DNA from 2 places in the Rhizobium sp. WYCCWR 11128 genome. Region 2 is predicted to be linked to the other one. Evidence: riboswitches for the same ligand, from Rfam matches in the RefSeq annotation. Region 2 holds a riboswitch; the other holds the start of a gene.
The links. A riboswitch is a leader RNA that binds a small molecule or an ion and turns the genes downstream of it on or off. The one in region 2 is predicted to bind cobalamin.

Region 1 (4,207 bases), on a different contig from region 2:
ATCTGCGTGACCATTGAAAATCCGGCCAGACGCCTCGCAGGCAGCGAGCACGAGAAGGGTGTGCTTCTCATCGTTGCCGCGACACTTGCCTGGAGCGCGAGCGGCGTCTATTCGCGACTCCTGACGACCGATGTGTGGACGGCGATTGCCTGGCGATCGTTGTTCGGAGGCCTGTTCCTGCTGATCCCCTGCCTTTTCCTCGAAGGGGGCATCTCGCGGCAACAGTGGCGTTCCGTCTTCCATCCGTCAGGTCTTGCCATGATCGCATGCCAGACCTTCAGTCAGGTATGCTTCATCGGGGCGCTCTACATGACCACCGTCGCCAATGTGACGATGATCTATGCGACCGCGCCTTTCATCGCAGCGTTGCTCGGCTGGCTCATCCTCAGGGAGAGGGTCTCCAGGCGGACGCTGATTGCCGGCGGCATCTCGCTCCTCGGCGTCGCGGTCATCGTCGCCTCGTCGATCGGCGGCGGGACTGGTGTGGGCGATCTGCTGGCGCTCGGCATGACCGCGTCCTTTGCACTCGTCATCATCATTCCGCGCATCAATCCCGGCGTGCCGAGCCTGCCGCCGACCGTCGTCAGCGCCTTCCTGACGCTTGCCATCTTTGCCCCGTTCAGTTCGCCCGGCTCGCTCGATCTGCACAACTGGGTCGTTCTTGCCGCATTCGGCGCGACCAATTTCTCCCTGGCGCTGGTGCTCTTCCTTGCCGGGGCAAAGCGCATGCCGCCGGCTGAAGCGGCGCTGATCGGCACGATGGAAATCGTGCTCACGCCCTTCTGGGTCTGGCTGCTGTTTTCCGAGCAGCCCCCCATCGCCACCTTTTTCGGCGGCGCGATCATCCTCGGCGCCGTGTTCTGGCACACGGCCATCGACGTCAGCCGCAGCCGGCGACCGCATCGCGCCTAAAGCCTTTGGGCGGCGATCAAATCTTCCGGGACGATCCGGAAAACCGCCGTATTCGCGGGATCAATTATTTCCGCTGCGCAGCGCTATTGCGACTTTGCCGACTGTCGTCTTTGGGTTGCGCCCATGTCGTTTTCTTGATCGCTGTTTTCCGTCAGGCATGGTTTCTTGGTGGTGTTCAAGGCGCTATCTCGCAAACTGGCGAAATGGACCATTGGGACGCCGGCCTGACGCCGGCGCTGCCCCGCAGCGGTAGAAGAACTGAAATCCTCAAGGAAATCGCCGGATAGGCATCCGGAAAGATATCGAGACGGATCGAAAGGAGATTCTGGAGCCGGAAACCAGCTCTTGCACAGCAAATCGACGGATTGCGGACAGACGGTCACGAGCGAAACCACAGGCGAAAACCGTGGCGTTCATCCTCTTCTCCATCCAATCTGTCTGTTTTGAAAATCCGAATATCGCCCGATGCGGCGGTATCCTCGTGTTGTGGACACCGGGCTGCAGAGGAGGCAGGCCGGAGGGAAGGTTGCCATCGACTGCATCGGTTGCAGCGAGGCATTCAAACAAGTGGGAGGAATCCATGAGCAAAAATAGAGGCGTCGTCTATCTCCGTCCTGGCAAGGTCGAAGTGCGCGACATCGACGATCCGAAGCTGGAAGCGCCCGACGGCCGCCGCATCGAACACGGCGTCATCCTGAAGGTGATATCGACCAATATCTGCGGCTCCGATCAGCACATGGTCCGCGGCCGCACGACGGCGATGCCGGGCCTGGTCCTCGGTCATGAAATCACCGGCGAGATCATCGAGAAAGGCATCGACGTCGAGATGCTCGACATCGGCGATATCGTCTCGGTGCCGTTCAATGTCGCCTGCGGCCGTTGCCGCTGCTGCAAGTCCCAGGATACCGGCGTCTGCCTGACAGTAAACCCGGCCCGCGCCGGCGGCGCTTACGGCTATGTCGACATGGGCGGCTGGATCGGCGGACAGGCGCGTTACGTCACCATTCCCTATGCCGATTTCAACCTGCTGAAAATCCCGGATCGGGACAAGGCGATGGCGAAGATCCGCGATCTCACCATGCTCTCCGACATTCTGCCCACCGGCTTCCATGGCGCGGTGCGTGCGGGCGTTGGGGTCGGCTCGACCGTCTATGTCGCCGGCGCCGGCCCGGTCGGCCTTGCGGCTGCGGCTTCGGCTCGCATTCTCGGCGCTGCTGTCGTGATGATCGGCGATTTCAACAAGGACCGTCTGGCGCATGCGGCAAAGGTCGGTTTCGAACCGATCGACCTGTCGAAGAGCGACCGTCTTGGCGACATGATCGCGCAGGTCGTCGGCACCAACGAGGTGGACAGCGCCATTGATGCGGTCGGCTTCGAGGCACGCGGCCACTCGGGCGGGGAACAGCCGGCGATCGTGCTCAATCAGATGATGGAGATTACCCGAGCCGCGGGTTCGATCGGCATTCCCGGCCTCTATGTCACCGAGGATCCGGGCGCCGTCGACAACGCCGCCAAACACGGCAATCTTTCGCTCCGCTTCGGCCTCGGATGGGCCAAGGCACAGTCCTTCCACACCGGCCAGACTCCGGTGATCAAATACAATCGTCAACTCATGCAGGCGATCCTCCACGACCGACTGCCAATTGCCGATATCGTCAACGCCAAAGTCATCCCGCTCGACGATGCCGCCAATGGATATGAAAGCTTCGACCAGGGAGCGGCGACGAAATATGTCCTCGATCCGCACGGAGACGTGGCGAAAGCCGCATAGCGATGCGACCTAGAGCAATTCCAGCAAAAGTGCGCAGCAGTTTTGCGTCCGGGATTGCGTAAGACAGGACTTGATAGGGATGGCCGGGCGAAAACCCGGCCATCCCGTATTCTCGAAAATTGACCGGCGAACTACTGGATGCTGAACGGGAAATATTTTGCGTTGATCATATCGTAGGTTCCGTCCGCCTTGATGCTCTTCAGCGCTTCGTTCAGGCGCGTCAGACGCTCCTTGTCATCCAGGCGCAGCGCGATACCGGCACCCTCACCGAAATATGTGACGTCGACCAGATCCGGCCCTTTGAACTCGCAGCAGCTTCCTGCCTTGGTGTTGGCAATCCAGTCGTAGATGGCGAGTTTATCCTCGAGGATAATGTCGACGCTCCCATCTGCCAGGCCCTTGTACAATTCCGGCGAAGACCGAAAAACCGTCCTTTTCATTTCTGGATAGAGATGGTTGGCATAGGATTCCTGCGCCGTCGACGATGTCACCCCAAGAATTTTGTCGCTGAGGGCGGCGGGGCTGACATCGCTGATTGACGAATCCTTCCGGGCGATGAACACCGACGGGCTGTTGTAGTATTTTTCAGTGAAGGCAACCTTTTGACGCCGCTCGAGGCTCATCGACATGGATGAGATGATCGCGTCGTATTTGTCGGCAACGAGATCGGGGATGATGTCGTCCCACTTCTCGATGATAAATTGGCATTCGAACTTGCCAACCTCGCAGAGAGCATTGGCAATATCGATGTCGAAGCCCTGAAGCTTGTTATTTGCATCGAGATAGTTGAAGGGCGGAAACGCACCTTCGACGGCAATTCTCATCGGCGTGCGATCTTGCGCAGCCACCTCGAGCGGCGAGGCCGCCAAAAAGATACCGATCCCGCCCGCCATCAGCGCTCCGCGCACTATAGTCTGAATGGATATGCGCAACATCGTCGGGAGCTCCTTAGGGCATAGTCGATCTCGCGCCATAGTGGCTCACAGCTTTTAATTCTACGTGAACGCTTCTTTGTTAGCGTCGACGAATGCGCCCGCGTCGTGGTGTTCAGGGGTCTACGCTTGCACATCGTTCTTCCTTCCAGCTCCAACACGTTTCAGCAATCCTGGATCGCTTCGGGAAGAATTCTGTTTCTTATTGCCGTTAGCGGGCTTGGAGCGATCGGACTTGTCGTGCTTTCGGCGCTCTGGGCAGGAACCGAGAGCGACGCTGCAGCCCTTGATCGACAGCGCCAGCTTGTGAATGCCCGCCTGCGCGAACAGGTCGATCAAGTCGCGCATGTTATCGGCCAGTTCGGCAATGGTTACCTCGCACGTGTCTATCCTGCCGCCCTGCCGACCGAAGGCTCCTCCAGCCTCGATGCCGTTTTGACGGCGGCAGCCGGGAGTGCGATCAGCCAGACGGCGATGTCTGCGTTCGGCTACGATCAGGCCTTTGTCGTCGACGAAAAGGCTCAACTGCTCATGCTGGCGGACGCCCAAACGGAGAAGCGGTACCGCTGGATGAAGCCTCTCTTTTTGCCTC
Region 2 (4,207 bases):
GTCCGCCCCTGAAGCCGGAGCCGATCGAGATCGCCGAGGCGAAGGATTTCAAGAGGAAGAGGCCGATCAGCGTCGGGATCGCCACCTCATGGGAAAGGTTGAGATGCAGCGCGCCATGGCCGGCCGAGAGCACCTGCGGCGAGATCATCGCCAACAGCCCGACGATGATGCCGCCGAGCGCCGGGCGGAAGGGTGGGGCGATCGAGCTCTTGCGCGCCAGCTCCTCGACAAAGGCGACGCCCTGCATGATCAGGATGCCGACACCGGCGCAGAAAGCACCGAGCAGCAGCGCCGGGATATAATCGGCCGGCACGACTGAACCGAAGCTGCCGATATCGATGGTGAAATCGCTGCCGGCAAGCAGCCTTGCGATCAGGGTGGAGACGAGGGCGGAGACGACGACAGGCGTCAGCGAGACGATGGTATAGGTGCCGATGATCAGCTCGAAAGCATAGAAGGCGCCGGTCAGCGGCGCGTTGAAGGCGGCGGCGATGGCGCCTGCCGCGCCGCAGCCAACGAGGGTGCGCAAGTCCGAGCGGCGAAGCTGCAGCTTCAGGCCGAATTTCGAGGCGAGTCCGGCGGCAAGCTGGGTATAGCCGGCCTCCAGGCCGACGGAGGCGCCGAAACCGTTGGAGATCAGGTTCTGCACGGCAACGATGATGCTGTCGGTCAGGGACAGGCGACCGCCATGCAGCGCATTGGCCTCGATCGGGTCGACCATCGGTTTCTTGCGCCGTTTCGCCAGCACGAAAAGCAGCAGGCCGAGCAGGGCGCCGCCGATGACGGGGGCGGTGAGCAGCAGCAGCTTGTTTTCGATCTCGGACGAGCTCAACCTTTCGCTGTCGGCGATGCCGAAGACCAGCTGATGCAGCTCGTTGGAGACGTAGCTCATGCCGGTGACGGCGAGACCGGAGATGACGCCGACGACGGCGCCCGCCAGCGACAGGCCGACCTCGCTACGGCGGGCCAGCGCCCGCAGGCGTCCCGGATCGAAGAAAACACGCAGCGCGCGGAAACGGCGCCGATCCAATTTCATAAGCATGGCTAGACAACTAGGCGGGGAGAGGCCCGGTCAAGGGCGGAGATGGTCGCGCAGTCCGCTTGCGACGCAATTGCGGCGAAAAGCCGGCGGATGGAATAGATTTTTTATGACGTAAGCCTCTGATAAATGACGATATTTAAGGTAGGGTAAGTCGTGCTTGGGTAAGTGCGCCGCGTGGCTGGCGATCGGGCGGCCGCCAAGGCCGGTTGACTTCATCCCTGCGCTTGCCTAACCATCCCGATAACGGATGGTCGACTGACCATCCTGACATAACGGATGGTTCCGGATCGGTGTTGCGCCCTTCCGGATGAAAAGGGAATGTGACGGGGCGGACCCAAGCCGGGCGCCTTCATCACAGCCGACCCCGCGACTGTAGAGCGGTCAGGGTCTTCCATCCGGCATCAGGCCCTTCCGGCCGGCGGCTTGCAATAATGCAAGCGGGCGGGATGGGTGACATGCCGGAAAAGCCACTGGATATGCATGGTGATCAACCGGGGTCGGACGCCTCTCAAGTCTACGAATCGTCCACCTTTTCACTGATGCAGCCGGGAAGGCGAGGATGATCCGCTGGCACGATCAGGGCGACCGGTTTCCGGTCTGCCCCGATCGCGGCCGATAACCGCGAGCCAGGAGACCTGCCATGCGTGCCGGGCGAGAAGCCCACACCTGGGCAATATGCCCGTTGCCAGCACGGAGGTTGTCTTGGCTGAACGATTGAATTCGGCGCGGCCTGGTGCGGCGCATGCCACGCCTCCAAGCAGCGCTGCAAGAGGAGTGTTTTCGGCCGCTTATGTCGAATGCTGGGTACCCCCCTCTGTCCTGCCGGACATCTCCCCCACAAGGAGGGAGGTCGGCAAGCCGCACGACCGTCGTGTTACATCAATTGTTTGGAGAAAAGCTCTCGGCGATTCAATCTCCCCCCTTGTGGGGGAGATGTCCGGCAGGACAGAGGGGGGTGTCACACTCTCAGTAGCCGAGAAAGGTGCACTCGGAACAAGCCACGGCTACGCACTCTCCCTGAGGGGCTTTTGAGTATGACCGCCACCTTCATCCTCGGCGGCGCACGTTCCGGCAAATCCCGTTTCGCCGAATCCCTCGTCACAGCGACCGGCCTCGACCGTCACTATGTCGCGACCGGCCGGGCATGGGACGAGGAGATGCAGGCGCGCATCACCCAACACAAGGCCGATCGGGGTCCGTCCTGGACAACGCATGAAGAGCCGCTCGATCTCGTCGGTAAACTCGCCGCCATAGACGGCGAAGGGGGCATCGTGCTGGTCGATTGCCTGACGCTCTGGGTCACCAATCTGATGATGGAGGAGCGGAATATGGCGGCGGAATTTGCAGCCCTTGCCGATTTCCTGCCCGCCGCGAAGGCGTGGCTTGTTTTCGTTTCCAACGAGGTCGGTCTCGGCATCGTGCCGGACAATCGCATGGCGCGGGATTTTCGCGATCATGCCGGCCGGCTGCACCAATCGATCGCGGCGAAGGCCGCCGAAGTTTATTTCATCGCGGCAGGCCTGCCGCTGAAAATGAAGGGTTAAGTCTATGAACCAGCAGAAGATTCCCGCAACCGTCATCACCGGCTTCCTCGGCGCCGGCAAAACGACGATGATCCGCAATCTGCTCACCAATGCCGGCGGCAAGAAGATTGCGTTGATCATCAACGAATTCGGCGATCTCGGCGTCGACGGCGACGTGCTGAAGGGCTGCGGTGCGGAGAATTGCACCGAGGATGACATCATCGAGCTCACCAATGGCTGCATCTGCTGCACCGTCGCCGATGACTTCATCCCGACGATGACGAAGCTGCTCGAGCGCGAACAGCGTCCCGACCATATCGTCATCGAGACCTCGGGCCTTGCTCTGCCGCAGCCGCTGGTCGCCGCCTTCAACTGGCCTGACATCCGCACGCAGGTGACTGTCGACGGCGTCATCACGGTGGTGGATAGCGCCGCCGTTGCCGCAGGGCGTTTTGCCGATGACCATGATGCTGTCGATGCGCGCCGCGCCGAGGACGAGTCGCTCGATCACGAAAGCCCGATCGAGGAGCTGTTCGAGGACCAGCTTACCTGCGCCGATCTCATCGTGCTCAACAAGACAGACCTGATCGACGCTGCCGGCCTTATCAGGGTGCGCGACGAGGTCGCCTCCCGCACGGTGCGCAAGCCCGTGATGATCGAAGCGAAGAACGGCGAGGTGTCGGCCGGCATCCTGCTCGGCCTCGGCATCGGCACGGAGGACGATGTCGCCAATCGCAAGTCGCATCACGAGCTGGAGCATGAGGACGGTGCGCCGCATGACCATGATGAATTCGACAGCTTCGTCGTCGAGCTCGGACCCATTGCCGATCCCGCTGGCTTCGTCGAAGCGCTTAAGGGCATCATTGTCGCCCATGACGTTCTGCGCCTCAAGGGTTTCGTCGATGTCTCGGGGAAGCCGATGCGCCTCCAGATCCAGGCCGTCGGCAGCCGCATCGACCATTATTTCGACCGCGCCTGGGGCGCGAGCGAAAAGCGCGCCACGCGCCTTGTCGTCATCGGCCTGCACGAAATGGATCAGGACGCGGTGAGGGCGGCGATCGAAGAGCTGGCGTAACCCGATGCATCTGCTTCTGGCTCAACAGGGAACGATCAGCGACGGCGAGGAGGCAATCGACCTCGGGCAGACGCCGGGCGACATCCTGTTCCTGTCGGCGGCCGACAGCGAGCTTGCCGCGATCGCCGCCGCCCATCGCGACCGTGGGGCGGCGCATTCGCTGCGGCTCGCCAGCCTGATGAGCCTGAAGCATCCGATGTCTATCGACACCTATGTCGAGCGCACCGCGCGGCATGCCAAGTTGATTGTCGTGCGGGCGCTCGGGGGCGCCAGCTATTTCCATTATGCGCTGGAAGCGCTGCATGCGGCAGCGTCCCGCGCCGGGGCGCTGATTGCGGTGCTGCCGGGCGATGCGAAGCCGGATGCCGGGCTGGTTCCTTTTTCCAATGTCGATCTCCACGATCTCAATGCGCTCTGGGCCTATCTGATCGAGGGCGGCGATGCCAATGCGCGGGCGTTTCTCGATTATGCCGGAGCGATGCTGGCGGGCGGCGAGAAACCTGCGCCGGCGGTGCCTTTGATGAAGGCGGGTATCTGGTGGCCAGGGCGGGGGTTGATCGGGGTTGA

Region 1: another riboswitch for cobalamin. It lies ahead of fdhA (formaldehyde dehydrogenase, glutathione-independent); the one in region 2 lies ahead of cobU (bifunctional adenosylcobinamide kinase/adenosylcobinamide-phosphate guanylyltransferase).

Annotation. Positions count from the first base shown of each region.
Region 1 covers NZ_JACCEZ010000008.1:19,325-23,531, forward strand. The annotation lists gene HX898_RS22775 (DMT family transporter) at 7-912, shown strand; cobalamin riboswitch at 1,074-1,274, shown strand; gene fdhA (formaldehyde dehydrogenase, glutathione-independent) at 1,493-2,683, shown strand; gene HX898_RS22785 (transporter substrate-binding domain-containing protein) at 2,815-3,618, opposite strand; gene HX898_RS22790 (EAL domain-containing protein) at 3,724-4,207, shown strand, end outside.
Region 2 covers NZ_JACCEZ010000001.1:702,768-706,974, forward strand. The annotation lists gene HX898_RS03450 (chloride channel protein) at 1-1,042, opposite strand, end outside; cobalamin riboswitch at 1,303-1,700, shown strand; gene cobU (bifunctional adenosylcobinamide kinase/adenosylcobinamide-phosphate guanylyltransferase) at 2,077-2,586, shown strand; gene cobW (cobalamin biosynthesis protein CobW) at 2,591-3,640, shown strand; gene cobN (cobaltochelatase subunit CobN) at 3,645-4,207, shown strand, end outside.